2 regions of the Bradyrhizobium sp. 2S1 genome follow, and region 2 is predicted to be linked to the other one. Evidence: predicted binding sites of a transcription regulator. Region 2 holds the regulator's gene; the other holds the start of a gene.
The links. Region 2 encodes PhoB, which activates phosphate uptake and scavenging genes when phosphate is short. Its sites were predicted from a motif close to TGTCATNNANCTGTCAT; they were not measured.

Region 1: the regulator PhoB is predicted to act here: its motif matches at 1,660-1,676, upstream of HAP54_RS48195 (alkaline phosphatase D family protein).

The regions. Positions count from the first base shown of each region.
Region 1 is NZ_CP147717.1:10,140,797-10,148,450, forward strand. It holds gene HAP54_RS48195 (alkaline phosphatase D family protein) at 1-1,570, opposite strand, end outside; gene HAP54_RS48200 (hypothetical protein) at 1,870-2,301, opposite strand; partial or broken gene HAP54_RS52700 (indolepyruvate ferredoxin oxidoreductase family protein) at 2,440-5,912, opposite strand; gene HAP54_RS48215 (hypothetical protein) at 6,117-7,067, shown strand; gene HAP54_RS48220 (carboxymuconolactone decarboxylase family protein) at 7,115-7,654, shown strand, end outside.
Region 2 is NZ_CP147717.1:1,804,562-1,812,215, forward strand. It holds gene argF (ornithine carbamoyltransferase) at 1-514, opposite strand, end outside; gene HAP54_RS08650 (aspartate aminotransferase family protein) at 514-1,722, opposite strand; gene HAP54_RS08655 (GcrA family cell cycle regulator) at 2,215-2,727, shown strand; gene phoB (phosphate regulon transcriptional regulator PhoB) at 2,893-3,603, opposite strand; gene phoU (phosphate signaling complex protein PhoU) at 3,733-4,449, opposite strand; gene pstB (phosphate ABC transporter ATP-binding protein PstB) at 4,461-5,279, opposite strand; gene pstA (phosphate ABC transporter permease PstA) at 5,276-6,121, opposite strand; gene pstC (phosphate ABC transporter permease subunit PstC) at 6,126-7,115, opposite strand; gene pstS (phosphate ABC transporter substrate-binding protein PstS) at 7,341-7,654, opposite strand, start outside.

The DNA of each region.
Region 1 (7,654 bases), 2.3 Mb from region 2:
CCGCCATGATCTGGCCGGGCCGCGCGTCCGGCCGTGGTTCGATGTCGACCGACCAGAGGTCGTGGTTGTCGACGTCCTTCAGCGTCACCGTCATCACAGAGGTCGTGCCGTCGATGTCGACGCGGCCGAAGAATTGCAGGCCGAAGTATGGCGCGAGATTGTCGCCCTGCTCGGCCGAGCAGCCCTTCTGGTACATCGCCTTCGGGCCGAAGGTGTTGTCGAGCTCGCCCGGCGACCAGGTGCCGGCATGCAGCGGACCGGAGACGAACTCCCAGAACGGCTCGAATTCCTGAAACACCGCGCGGTTCGGATCGTAGTGATGCGCGGCGGTGTAGTGCATGTCGGCGGTGAGCCACACCGTGTTGCGGACACCGGCGCGCTTCATGAATGACAACAAATCGGCGATCTCGTGCTCGCGCCGCGCGGGCGGGCCGTCGCCGAGCGCGACCGCATCCAGGCTGACCAGGCCGATCGGCAGATCCGCCGCGATCACCTTCCAGACAGCATCCGACGCCACCAGTTCGCGCTTCAGCCAGGCGAGCTGGCTCTCGCCGAGGATGAATGCCTGGTCCGGATCGCCCTGCCTGTTCCAGCTGGAATCGCGATAGGAGCGCATGTCGATGATGAAGACGTCGAGTAGCGGCCCATAGGCGATCTTGCGATAGACGCGGCCGTCGCGCTCCGGCATCAGCCGCATCGGCATGAATTCATGGAAAGCGCGGCGCGCCCGCGCCACCAGACGCGAGGTACCGTCGGTATCATAGCCGGTGGCGTCGGCGGTGCCGACCGGCGACCAGTCGTCGGCCACCTCGTGGTCGTCCCACTGCGCGAACATCGGCACTTCGGCGTGGAAGGCGCGAAAATTCTCGTCGAGCCAGTTGTATCTGTAGTTGCCGCGAAACTGGTCGAGGCTGTGCGCGACGACGGATTTCTCCTCAGTGACGATGTTGCGCCAGATCTCGCCGTTCGGCAGCGTCTGCTGCGGCGGCACCGTGCAATCCGCATAGATGTGGTCGCCGGAATGGATGAAGAAATCCGGGCGCTCGTTGAGCATGGTGCGGTAGCTGCGCAAGCCGCCGCGCGCGGGGTCGATGCCCCAGCCCTGCCCGACGACGTCGCCGGACCACACGAACGAGATCGAGCGCCGGTCGACCGGCGCGGTGCGGAAATGCCCGACGCGGCTTTCGCCGGCGGTGCCGTCGCGATCCGCAAAGCTGATGCGATAGAACAGGTCCTGGCCCGGAGGCAGGCCGTCGAGCAGCAGCTTTGCGGTGAAGTCGCGCTCGGGCAGCGCATCGGCGGATGCGGTGCGCAGGATGGTGGCGAAGCTTTCGACCGTGGCGCATTCGATCTGCATCCGCGCGGCGCGATCAGCGCGGGCCCAGATGACAGCGGAATCGCGCGCCACATCGCCGGACTGGATACCCGCGATCGCCGGGCGATCCGCAGCACGGCTCAGATAGGGTCTTGCGAGCGAGCCCAATCCGGCCAGCGCAGCCGTCGACGCCGAGCGCACCAGAAGCTGACGCCTTGTAAGGCCTCGTCCCCTCGCGGAGATCGTTGTCGGCATCGAATAACCTTCGTCGAATCGCAACGAAGGTTTTGCCTGCGCCGTTTGACTCCGCCCTTACGGTTTCTTGACTCTCCGCCGACGGTTTTGCGACGGCGGGATGACTCTTGGAGCAGCGGCCCCGGAACAAAAATCCGTCATCCTGAGGTGCGAGCGCAGCGAGCCTCGAAGGATGAATCGGCCACGGACGGGGGCCGATTCATCCTTCGAGACGGCCACTTCGCGGCCTCCTCAGGATGACGGGTTTGGTATTGGTGCGGATGCGCGCGTAGATCGGCGTGAGACTGCCGAGCCGCCCCTCACCGCTGCCAGTTACAGATGCCGCCGGTGCGGCACGGCCAGGTCTGGATCCTGGTGTCGCGGGCTTCGGCATCGAGCGGGTTTGCGTGCCGCCTTGCAAGCTTGGCACGGGCCGGGACGCGCGCGACCGCGCGCTGCTTCTCAGGCTGCGCTGTTACCTTGGCCGTCCGGGCCGCCTTCTGTGATGCGACCTTCGGCTGCTCGGCCGTCGGCTCGACATTGGCACGCTGATCCGGACCGTGGTCGGTCTTCGCCTCGACCGCAACCGGCTCGAACTGCGCCGGCGGCCCGAGTCGCTTCGGCGACAGCACCGCCTGGGAAAGATCGAGGCTGAAGAACTCGCTGGGGCGGTACTCGTCAGCCAACGCCACGCCGCCCAAAGCCAGGCACGCGGTACAAACAATTGCAACCAAAACGTTTTTCAGGACCATCAACGGGCCTCCTGAAATCACTCGAATAGAACAGCCATCATGTAAGAGCCCGGCCGCGCGAATCCACCCCGCTGTTGCGGGCAGGGTTACGGATCAACCAAGGCGGCCGTGGAAAGTTCCCGCGGCCCGCCGCCTGCCCTACTCGGCCGCCTGCGCCAGCGGCTGGCCGATCGCGCGCTCCAGCCGCGCGCATTCGGTGCGGTAGCCGGCGACGTTGCCCTCCTTGATGTGGCCGTAGCCGCGCACGAGGTCTGCAGCCTTGGCCAGCGCCACCAGCCGCGGCAGGTCGAGCGGCTTCTTGCCGTCGAGACGGCGCAGGATCATCGCCGAATACTCGATCGGCAGGGCACGCTCCATCTTGCGCTCCGCGGTGTAGCCGAAGATATCGAACGCGGTGCCGCGCAGGCCCTTCAGCCCCGCCAGCAGGCCGAACGCCTTGAAGATCCACGGGCCGAATTCGCGCTTCTGCAAACGCCCGGTGACGGGATCGCGCTGCGCCAGCAGCGGCGGCGCCAGCAAGACCTTCAAACCGGAATTGCCTTCGAACTGCTCCTTCAAAGCCTTGGTGAACTCGCCGTCGGAATAAAGCCGCGCGACCTCGTACTCGTCCTTGTAGGCCATCAGCTTGAACAGGCCTTTTGCAAAGGCCTCGGTCAGGTCCTGCGAGCCCGGCGCGGTCGCGGCCTCGGCGGTGCGGACGCGCGCGACGTCGTCGAGATAGCGCCTGGCGTAAGCCTCGTCCTGGTAGTCGGTGAGGAATTTGGCGCGGAACGCGATCGCCTCGTCCAGCGTCTTCTTTGCCGGCGCTGTGCCTGCGCTCTTGAAGCGCGCGGCGCTGACCACGCGTTGCAGATCATGCGCGGCAAGCCGACCCCAAGAGAACGCGGTCTTGTTCATCTCGATCGCGGCGCCGTTGAGCTCGATCGCCTTCAGGATCGCATCGAGCGACAGCGGGATCGCGCCGCGCTGGAACGCAAAACCGAGCATGAAGGCGTTGGTCGCGATGCTGTCGCCCATCAGGGCGGTCGCAAGCCCGGTGGCGTCGAGGATGTCGAGATCATCGGGCCGCACCGCGCCGTTCAGCGCGTCGCGCATCGCACCAGCCTCGAAATCAATATCGGGATCGATCACGAAGCTCGCGGTCGGCAACAGATCGGCGTTGACGACGGCCCGGGTGACGCCGCGCTCGGCGCGGCTCAGCGCCGGCACGCTGGTGGCCACGACAAGGTCGCAGCCGAGGATGAGATTGGCATTGCCGGGCGCGATGCGGACCGTGGTCAGCATGTCGGACGCCGGCGCGAGGCGGACGTGGCTCATGACCGCGCCGTTCTTCTGAGACAGGCCGGTGAAGTCGAGCGTCGAGCAGGCGAGACCCTCGACATGCGCGGCCATGCCGAGCAGCGCGCCGATGGTGATGACGCCGGTGCCGCCGATGCCGGTGATCAGGTGTTGTAGGGGGCGGCAAGCGCAGCCGCAGGCGGCGTCGGCAGGTCGGCGAACAGCGCCTTGGGATCGGCGGCGGTGCGGTCGGCCTTGCGCAGCTTGGGATCCTGCACCATCACAAAGCTCGGGCAAAAGCCTTCGATGCAGGAGAAATCCTTATTGCAGTTCGACTGGTCGATGCGGCGCTTGCGGCCGAGCTCGGTCTCCAGCGGCTGCACCGAGACGCAGTTCGACGCCATCGAGCAGTCGCCGCAGCCTTCGCAGACGCGCTCATTGATGAAGACGCGCTTGGCCGGATCGGGAAACAGCCCGCGCTTGCGGCGGCGGCGCTTCTCGGCGGCGCAGGTCTGGTCGTAGATCAGGACGGTGAGGCCCTCGATCTCGCGCAAGGTGCGCTGCACGCCGTCGAGCTCGCGGCGATGGTGGATGGTAGCGCCCGACGGGAAATAATTGGCGGGATATTTGTCCGGATCGTCGGAGACGATCGCAAGCCGCTTGGTGCCCTCGGCCGCGACCTGGTGCGCGATCTGCGACACCGTGAAGCCGCCCTCGGCCGGCTGGCCGCCGGTCATCGCGACGGCGTCGTTATAGAGGATCTTGTAGGTGATGTTGACGCCGGCCGCAGCCGCGGCCCGTAGAGCTAAAAGCCCGGAATGGGTGTAGGTGCCGTCGCCGAGATTCTGGAACACGTGCTGTTCGCTGGTGAACGGCGCCTGCCCGATCCAGCTCACGCCCTCGGCGCCCATATGCGAGATGGTCTGGGTGTTGCGGTTCGGCACCGACAGCACCATGCCGTGACAGCCGATGCCGGCCATGGCGCGGCTGCCCTCGGGGATCTTGGTCGACGAGTTGTGCGGACAGCCCGAGCAGAAATACGGCGTGCGCTGCAGCTTCGCGGTGCCCGTGCCCTCGACTGGGCGATCGAACGCCTCAAGTTTCGCCAGGCGCTGCTCCAATAGCGGACTACGGTGGCCGAGCTTGCGCAGACGCGCGACGACGGCGGCCGCCACCATGGTCGGCGTCAGCTCGCCCTCGCTCGGCAGCAACGGCGCGCCGGTTTCGTCGCGCTTGCCGACCACCGAGGGACGCTTGGATGCGTCCATGTTGTAGAGGATGCGGACCAGCTGGTCCTCGATGAAGCCGCGCTTCTCCTCGACGACAAGCACGTCCTGCAGGCCTTCGGCGAAGGCGCGCGCGCCGCGTGCTTCGAGCGGCCAGGTCAGCGCCACCTTGTAGATGCGCAGGCCCAGCGCCTGCGCGTCGGCATCGGTGATGCCGAGATCGGCGAGCGCCTGGCGCAGATCGAGATAGGCCTTGCCGGTCGCCATGATGCCGAGCCGCGCCGGCTTCGAATCCAGCACGATGCGGTCGAACCGGTTGACGCGGGCGAAGGCCGCGACCGCCTCCATCTTGGGCCCGTGCAGCCTGCGCTCGGCTTCCAGCGGCGGATCCGGCCAGCGGATCGAGAGCCCGTCCGGCGGCATCTCGAAATCGTCAGGTGTGATGATCCTGATGCGATCGGGATCGCTGACGATCGAGGCCGAGCTTTCGACGGTTTCCGAGATCGCCTTGAAGCCGACCCAGCAGCCGGAATAGCGCGACAGCGCAAAGCCGAGGATGCCGAGGTCGAGATAGTCCTGCAGCGTCGCCGGATTGACCACCGGCATCAGCGCCGAGGCGAACACCTGCTCGCTCTGGTGCGCGAGGGTGGAGGACTGGCAGCCATGGTCATCGCCGGCCAGCGCGATCACGCCGCCATTTGGCGAGGTGCCGGCCGAATTGGCGTGCTTGAGCGCATCGAGCGAGCGGTCGACGCCGGGGCCCTTGCCGTACCAGATGCCGAACACGCCATCGACCTTGGCGCCCGGGAACATGCCGACCTGCTGGCTGCCCCACACCGCGGTCGCCGCCAGATCCTCGTTGAGGCCGGGAACGAAGGCGATGTCGTGCTCTCTGAGGAACGATTTCGCGCGCCATAGCGCGTGGTCGTACATGCCGAGCGGCGAGCCGCGATATCCGGAAATGAAACCCGCGGTGTTCAGCCCGTGCACGCGGTCGCGTTCGCGCTGCAACATGGGCAATCGGACCAGAGCCTGGGTACCGGAGAGGAAGATTCGTTTCGTGTCCAACCGGTACTTGTCGTCCAGTCCAACGTCCATCAACGCCATCAGTCTCAGGCTCCCCGCCGGTTAGTCGCGCCGGTCCGAACCGGTCTCATTATCTTCCGAATGATCATGCATCAGCATGCACCGGTTTTGTTATGCATGAACAGCCCCGTTCCATGGCCGCAGCACATAACTCGATGTTGCACATGCGAGGTCTTGCCGAACCCCGGCTTCTTTGAAACGGTGGCGCGCAAAGGGAGACCAAGGATGATTACAGTCGAATCCGCGTTCACGACGGAAATCGTGGAGAACGGCAATCTGCTGGTGGGTCCGTGGCGTAGCCCGAAGCAGATGCTGCAGGCCCAGACCTACGACTCGCACGCCTCGATCCACGACGACGCAACCGCGCAGAAGCTCGGCTTCCGCGGCGGCACGATCGAGGGACCGACCCATTTCAGCCAGTTCGCGCCATTATGCGAGCGGATCTGGGGCCGGGCCTGGTTCATGACCGGATGCCTGTCGGCGCATTACCGCAATCCGGTGTTCGAAGGCGAAGAGGTGCAGGCCCAGATCGAGAAGCCGAAGCCGGGCCAGACTGTTTGCACGATCGGGATGATCAAGCGCGACGGCACCGAAATCCTGCGCGGCACCACCTCGATTGACGGCGACGGCAGCGAGACGGCGCTGAGCCACCGGCTCGGCGAATTGAAGCCGCTGACCGATCCCGTGATCCTCGCCGACATCAAGGTCGGCATGAAGACGCCGCGGCAGGCGATCAAGATGGATTTCGACCAGAACATGGGCGATCTCTATCCGTTCTCGCTGGCCGACAAGCTCAAGGTGATCACCGAACCATCAGACTATTATTCGCTGGAGCATAATCCCTGGGGCCGCGCCATCATCCCGATGGAGATGCTGAGCGTGCTGTTCCAATACCGCGCGCGCGAAGATCGCCTGCCGGTCCGTGGCCCCGCCGTCGGCCTGTTCGCCGATCAGGAAATTCGGCTGGTGCGCGGGCCGCTATTCCCGGGCGAGACCTATTGGGTCGAGCGTGAGGTGGTCGCGCTCTCGGGCAGCAAGCGCACCGAGAGCATGTGGGTGCGCTCGACCGTGTTCGATGCCGACAATGCTGAGGTTGCGACCATGCTGCTCAACGGCGCCAGCATGAAGGACTCCTACGCCAACTACGAAACCGAGCACAAAGCACTCTACGGCTGAAGCGACAGCCGCCTGTTCCGCAAGCCGCCGAACCAAGGACAACAACAATGGCCCGCCTGCCCTATCTCGAAGCCGATCAGGTCGCACCCGAATATCGCGACATGCTCAAGCGCAATACCAATCTGCACAAGCTCCTGGTCAACTCGCCGGATATGGCGCGCGCCTTCAACGGCATCGGCGGCTATATCCGCTTCAAGAGCAAGCTCGATCCGCGGCTGCGCGAGCTTGCGATCCTGCAGGTCGGCTGGCTCGAGAAGTCGGAATACGAGTTCACCCACCATGTGAAGATCGGCAAGGAGTTCGGCGTCACCGATGAGGACATAAAGGGCCTGATCGCGGAGACCGACGGCAAGCCGTCGACACTCGAGCCGCTGGCGAAAGCGATCCTCAGGGGCGCCCGCGAGATGGTGCGCGAGCTTGCGATGTCGGATGCGACCTTCGCCGAGATCAAGCGAGAGCTGTCCGACGAGCACATGACCGACCTGGTGCTGACGATTGCGTTCTATTGCGCCGTGGTGCGGGTGCTCGCCACCATGCAGATCGACAACGAACCTTATTACAAAGACGTACTGCAACAGTACCCGTTA
Region 2 (7,654 bases):
GTGCCCAGGAGGCCAGCACGTTGTTGTCGTCGCCGGTCCAGGCCACGGTCTTGCCCTCGATCGAGCCGCGGTTTTCCTCATAGGTCATGAGGTCGGCCATCACCTGGCAGGGATGCGAACGGCGGGTCAGGCCGTTGATGACGGGAACGGTGGCGTGGGCCGCGAGCTCGAGCAGCGCGTCATGGTTGAGGATGCGGATCATGATCGCATCGACATAGCGCGACAGCACGCGCGCGGTGTCGGCGATGGTCTCGCCGCGGCCGAGCTGCATCTCGGTGCCGGTCAGCATGATGGATTCACCGCCGAGCTGGCGCATGCCGACGTCGAACGACACCCTTGTGCGGGTCGACGGACGCTCGAAGATCATCGCCAGCGTCTTGCCCTCGAGCGGCTTCCTGCCCTTCTCATGGGCCTTCAGCTTCGCCTTCATGGCGGCGCCGGCGGACAGCATGTTGCGCAGTTCGCCGAGCGGCAGCTCGTTGATATCGAGGAAGTGACGGACCGGCTTGCTCATCATCCCGCCGCCTTCTTCGGCTGGGCCGCCGCTAGCGCAGAGCAGGCGCGCTCAAGCGAGCCGATCGACTGGTCGATCTCGGCCTCGGTGACGATCAGGGGCGCCAGGAAGCGCACCACATTGTCGCCGGCACCGACGGTGAGCAGCTTCTCGTTGCGCAGCGCAGCGACGAGGTCGCCCGAGGGCACCACGGCCTTGACGCCGATCAAAAGGCCCTCGCCGCGCACTTCCGCCAGCACGGACGGATAGCGGTCGACAACGGAAGCGAGCTTCTGCTTGAGCAGCAGCGACATCTTCTGCACGTGATCGAAGAAGCCGGGTTTCAGCATCACGTCGAGCACGGCATTGGCCGCGGCGACCGCCAGCGGATTGCCGCCGAAAGTCGAGCCGTGCGAACCCGGCGCCATGCCCTCAGCGGCCTTGGCGCTCGCCAGCACCGCGCCGATCGGGAAGCCGCCGCCGAGCGCCTTCGCCAGCGACATCACGTCAGGGGTCACGCCGGTGCGCTTGTAGGCGAAAAGATCGCCGGTGCGGCCCATACCGGTCTGCACCTCGTCGAATGCGAGCAGCAGGCCATGCTCGTCGCACAGCGCGCGCAGCGCCTTGAAGAACGCCTGCGGCGCCGAGCGCACGCCGCCCTCGCCCTGCACCGGCTCGATCAGGATGCCGGCGGTATGCGGGCCGATCGCCTTCTTCACCGCCTCGATGTCGCCGTGCGGCACCTGGTCGAAGCCGTCCATCGGCGGGCCAAAACCCTCGAGATATTTTGGCGAGCCGGTCGCGGCCAGCGTACCCAGCGTGCGGCCATGGAAGGCACCTTCGAAGGTGATGATGCGGTAGCGCTCGGGATGGCCCTTGGAGAAGTGATAGTGGCGGACCAGCTTGATCACGCCTTCCATCGCCTCTGCGCCGGAATTGCAGAAGAACACGAAGTCGGCAAAGCTCTGCTCGCACAGCCGGGCGGCCAGCGCCTCGCCGTCCGGGCTCTTGAACAGGTTCGACATGTGCCAGAGCTTGGTCGCCTGTTCCTGCAGCGCCTTGACCAGATGCGGATGCGCATGCCCGAGCGCGTTCACCGCAACGCCCGAGGTGAAATCGAGATAGCGGTCGCCGTTGGTTGCGATCAGCCAGGCGCCGTCGCCGCGCTCGAAGCCGAGATCGACCCGGGCGAAGACGGGGAGCAGATGCGACGAGGCGCTGTTGGTCATGGCGTTCACTGCCGGTTTGAAGCCGACAATTGCCGGGCGGCTTGACGCCAGTGCAGCAACGGCCAGCTTCGGAAAACAAAACGGCCGCCTTTGCGGGCGGCACGTACAGGCATTCTATGCTGCGGCCAGTAGGTGTCAATCGCCAGCAGCCGGCCTTTGCCGACCTTCCTGCGATGCGGAACGAGCGCAATCCGGAGCATTCCGGTGCGGTGGAAAAGCCTCATTGCAGTGCTTAACTTTGTGGGAACATGTGGACGCACGGCCGCGGACTCTTGCGCCAGAGTCACGCCATATTGTAGCGTTTGGCCTGTCGGGTACGACATCTCGTGCGGCAGTACTGGACCCTCTAAGTAGCCTTCGTGTCACACGTAAACGTTCGGGCTCAAAACCGCGCCCGGCGAGGGCTAAGGGATTCTGGCCGCTGGGATTTTGACCCGGATTTGGCTCGCAGCGTCGCTCCAATGACCGGCGCCATGCGAAAGGAAGAATGCGATGACTGTATTGACCTGGTCCGACGATCGCGTCGAGCAGCTGAAGAAGCTCTGGGAGTCTGGCCTCTCGGCCAGCCAGATCGCCGCGGAACTTGGCAATGTGACGCGAAACGCCGTGATCGGCAAAGTGCATCGGCTCGGCCTCTCCGGCCGCGCCAAGGCCCCCTCCACGGCGGCGCCGCGGCAGCGCAAGGCCCGCCCCGCCCAGCACATGATGCGGGTGGCGCGTCCGGTCTCGCGCGGCAACACCGCGCTGGCGCATGCCTTCGAGGTCGAGATGGAGCCCTATCCGATCTCCTACGACAACGTGGTGCCGATGAGCCAGCGGCTGTCGCTGCTCGAGCTGAACGAAGCCACCTGCCACTGGCCGGTCGGCGATCCCTCGAGCCCGGAATTCTTCTTCTGCGGCGGCAAGGCGCTCGGCGGCCTGCCCTATTGCGCACACCACTCGCGCGTCGCCTACCAGCCCGCCGGCGATCGCCGCCGGCCGTCGGCGAAACCGCAGATCAAGTGAGCACTCGGGACACTGGCGTAGACTTCAAAAACAAATCCCCGCGAAAGCGGGGATTTTTTTGTGGCTCGTCGCCCGGATGCATCACCGGCGACGTCCCGGCCTAGTGCGCAATTGCGCACTAGGCCGGGACGACGCCGTGTTGCGGCTTGTGAATGCCGCGCGGCCTTACGGCTGCGGCTCAGCCTTTGCGAAGCGGTCGTCGAGCGCGTAGCCGGCGCCGCGAACGGTGCGGATCGGATCCTGCTCGCGGCCCGGATTGAGCAGCTTGCGCAGGCGGCCGATATGCACGTCGACGGTGCGCTCATCGATATAGATGTCGCGGCCCCAGACGCTGTCGAGCAGCTGCTCGCGGCTGAACACCCGGCCGGGATGCTCGAGGAAGAATTCGAGCAGACGATATTCGGTCGGCCCGAGATCGATCGGGCGGCCGGAGCGCGCCACACGGCGCTTCTCGCGGTCGAGCTCGATGTCGCCATAGGTCAGCACGGTGGCAAGCCGCTCCGGGCTCGCACGGCGCAGCAGGCCCTTCACGCGCGCCAGCAGCTCGGGCACCGAGAACGGCTTGACGATGTAATCGTCGGCGCCGGTGGCAAGCCCGCGCACGCGCTCACTCTCCTCGCCGCGCGCGGTCAGCATGATGATCGGAAGCTGCTTGGTCTCGGGCCGCGCCCGCAGACGGCGGCACAGCTCGATGCCGGACAGGCCCGGCAGCATCCAGTCCAGCACAACGAGGTCGGGGATGCGCTCCTTCAACCTGGTGTCGGCGTCGTCGCCGCGTCCCACCGTTTCGACGTCGTAGCCTTCCGCATCGAGGTTGTAGCGCAACAGCGTCGTCAGCGCTTCCTCGTCTTCGACTACCAGAATGCGTGCGCTCATCGGTCTAAGTTCTTTCTCTGTGGTGATCCGTTGCCCAAACGCAAACCGAAACACTCAACCCCTGAGCATATTCCCCGTGGAAACGGTTTGTCGCGACGACAATCCGGTTCCGCCGATGCGGATCATGCCCTAGTTGCCCGGCACCGTGGTGGCGAAATTGGTCATATCGCCCTTCGGACGCTTGTCGGTGATCTGCTGGCCCTCGATCATGTAGAACACGGTCTCGGCGATGTTGGTGGCGTGGTCGCCGATCCGCTCGATGTTCTTGGCGCAGAACATCAGATGGATGCAGAACGAGATGTTGCGCGGATCCTCCATCATGTAGGTGAGCAGCTCGCGGAACAGCGAGGTGCAGATCGCATCGACCTCCTCGTCGCCCTTCCAGACGTTCATCGCCGCCGGCAGATCGTGCGCCGCATAGGCGTCGAGCACCGACTTGACCTGAGACAGTACGAGGTCGGTCATGTGCTCGAGGCCGCGGATCAACTTCAGCGGCTGGAAATCGCTCTCCAGCGCGGCGACGCGCTTGCCCATGTTCTTGGCGAGGTCGCCGATCCGCTCGAGGTCGGTCGCGACGCGCATCGCGCTGACGATCTCGCGCAGGTCGATCGCCATCGGCTGGCGGCGGGCGATCGTCAGCACCGCGCGCTCTTCGATGACGCGCTGCAGATTGTCGATCTCGATGTCGGCGGCGACCACGCGCTTGCCCAGCGCGACGTCGCGGCGGATCAGCGCGTCGACCGACTCGGTGATCATGCGCTCGACGAGGCCGCCCATCTCGGCGACCAGACGGGTCAACTCCTGCAGGTCGCTGTCGAATGCCTTGGCGGTATGTTCAGAAGCCATCGCTTGTCTCCTCAGCCGAACCGGCCGGTGATGTAGTCCTGCGTGCGTCGATCGCTCGGCGAGGTGAAAATCTTGTTGGTGTCGTCGAACTCGATCAGCTCGCCGAGATACATGAAGGCCGTTTTGTCGGAGACGCGCGCCGCCTGCTGCATGTTGTGGGTGACGATCGCGATCGTGTAGTCCTCGGAGAGCTCCTGGATCAGCTCCTCGACCTTGGCGGTCGAGATCGGGTCGAGCGCCGAGCACGGCTCGTCGAACAGGATCACCTCGGGACGCACCGCCACGGTGCGCGCGATGCACAGCCGCTGCTGCTGGCCGCCGGAGAGCGACAGGCCGGAAGCGTTCAGCTTGTCCTTGACCTCGTTCCACAGCGCGCCGCCGCGCAGCGCCTTCTCGACCCGGTCGTCCATCTCGGACTTCGAGATCTTCTCGTAGAGGCGGATGCCGAAGGCGATGTTCTCGTAGATCGTCATCGGGAACGGCGTCGGCTTCTGGAACACCATGCCGACCCGCGCACGCAGCAGATTGAGGTCGAGCTTGGGATCGAGAATGTTGGTCTGGTCCAGCATCAGCTGGCCGACCGCGCGCTGGCCCGGATAGAGATCGTACATCCGGTTGAAGATGCGCAGCAGGGTCGACTTGCCGCAGCCCGACGGGCCGATGAACGCCGTGACGCGGTTGGTGCCGAGCGTCAGGTTGATGTTCTTCAGCGCGTGGTGCTCGCCGTAATAGAAGTTGAGGTTGCGCACCGTGACTTTCGGCGGCGCTTCCGGCAGCGGTACCTGGGGAACGTGGCTCGCGGCAGTCGTGGAAACGGAAAGCTCGGTCATTTTGCGGCCCTTTCGGCACCAAGGATGCGCGCGCCGATGTTCAGCGCGAGCACAGTGAATGTGATGAGCAGCGCACCGCTCCACGCCAGCTCTTTCCAGTAGGCGTAGGGGCTCTGCACGAAGTTGTTGATGGTCACCGGCAGGTTGGCCATCGTCTTGGTCAAATCCCAGCTGAAGAACTGGTTCGACAGCGCGGTGAACAGCAGCGGCGCGGTTTCGCCGGCGACGCGGGCGGTCGCCAGCAGCACGCCGGTGATCAAGCCGGATCGCGCTGCACGATAAGCGATCCGCTTGATCACCAGGGAGCGCGGCAGGCCGAGCGCGGAGGCCGCCTCGCGCAGCGGATTGGGCACCAGCAGCAGCATGTCCTCGGTGGTGCGCAGCACGACCGGGATCACGATCACAGCGAGCGCGAGCGCGCCCGCGATCGCCGAGAAGCCGCGCATCGGCACCACCACCGCACCATAGATGAACAGGCCGATGATGATCGACGGCGCGCTGAGCAGGATGTCGTTGATGAAGCGGATCACCGAAGTGAGCTTGTCGTTCTTGCCGTATTCGGCGAGGTAGGTGCCGGCGAACAGGCCGAGCGGCGCACCGATGCCGACGCCGATCACGGTCATGATGATCGAGCCGACGATGGCGTTGAGCAGACCGCCGTCGGTCGAGCCCGGCGGCGGCGTGTTCTGGGTGAACAGTTGCACGCTGAGGCCGGCAACGCCGTTATAGAGCAGCGTGATCAGGATCAGCGCCAGCCAGGTGACGCCGAACAGCGCCGCACCGACGCAGAGTGCGCGGATGACGATGTCGCTGCGGCGGCGGGATTTGTAGATCGGGTTCATGGCGTTACTTCCCCGCCTTCGTTTCAAGCCGCATCAGCATCAATCGCGCGCCGGCGAGCACGAAGAAGGTCAGCACGAACAGCAGCAAGCCGAGCAGGATCAGGCCGGACTGGTGCAGGCCGTCACTTTCGGCGAATTCGGAGGCGATCGCCGCCGAGATCGTGGTGCCCGGCGCGAAGATAGACGACGAGATGCGGAACGAGTTGCCGATGATGAAGGTCACCGCCATGGTCTCACCGAGCGCACGGCCGAGCGCCAGCATGACGCCGCCGATCACGCCGACGCGGGTGTAGGGGATCACGACGCTGCGGACGACTTCCCAGGTCGTGCAGCCCATGCCGTAGGCGGCCTCTTTCAGCACCGGCGGCACGGTCTTGAACACGTCGACCGAGATCGCGGTGATGAAGGGCAGCACCATGATCGCAAGGATCAGCGCGGCGTTGAACAGGCTGAGATAGGACGGCGGGCCTCCGAACACCGCACCCAGCACGGGCACGCCCTCGAAGATCCGGATCATGAACGGCTGGAACGTGTTGGCCAGGAACGGGCCCAGCACGAAGAAGCCCCACATGCCGTAGATGATCGAGGGGATGCCAGCCAGCAGCTCGATGGCGATGCCGATCGGGCGGCGCAGCATTTGCGGGCAGAGCTCGGTGAGGAAGATGGCGATACCGATGCCGACCGGGATCGCGATCATCATCGCGATAACCGAGGTGATCAGCGTGCCGTAGATCGGGCCGAGCGCGCCGAGCACCGGCGGATCGGCCGAGGGCGCCCAGCGCTGCGTCCAGAGGAAGGCGAAACCATATTCCTTCATCGCCGGCCAGGCGCCGACGATCAGCGACAGGATAATGCCGCCGAGGATCAACAGAACCGAAATCGCCGAGATGCGGGTGATCCAATAGAAGGTGAGATCACCGAGCTTGAAGGCGCTGAGGGCCTTGGCGCGATCGTACGGTCCCGCGGCTTCCATCACATCGCTCTGAACAGCCATGTCTGCCACGCCAATCCCCTCTTTACTATGTGAAAGCCACGCAAACCGCTACGCCCCGAAGCGATCTTCACTGACGCATTTGGCCGGGCGCCGTTCCGGCTTGCGCCTGTTTGGGGCGCGAAACCCGGGCGCCATCCACGTTTCTTGCCGTGTGATGGAGCCCGGGTCTTGACCGCTCGACCGGTGCCGCCCCTCGGACGGCACCGGTCTTATTCGATGTCGAACTTAGCTCTTGATGTCCGACGACCAGGTCTTCTCGATCAGCTTGACGACCGAGTCCGGCATCGGGATGTAGTCGAGCTCTTCGGCCGCCTTGTCGCCCTTCTCGAAGGCGTACTTGAAGAACTTGAGCGCTTCCTGCGAGGCCGCCTTGTCGGTCGAGTCCTTGTGCATCAGGATGAAGGTCGCCGCGGTGATCGGCCAGGAGGCCTCGCCCGGCTGGTCGGTCAGGATCACGTAGTATCCGGGAGCCTTGGCCCAGTCGGCATTCGACGCAGCGGCCTGGAAGGCGGCGATGGTCGGCTGCACGGTCTTGCCGG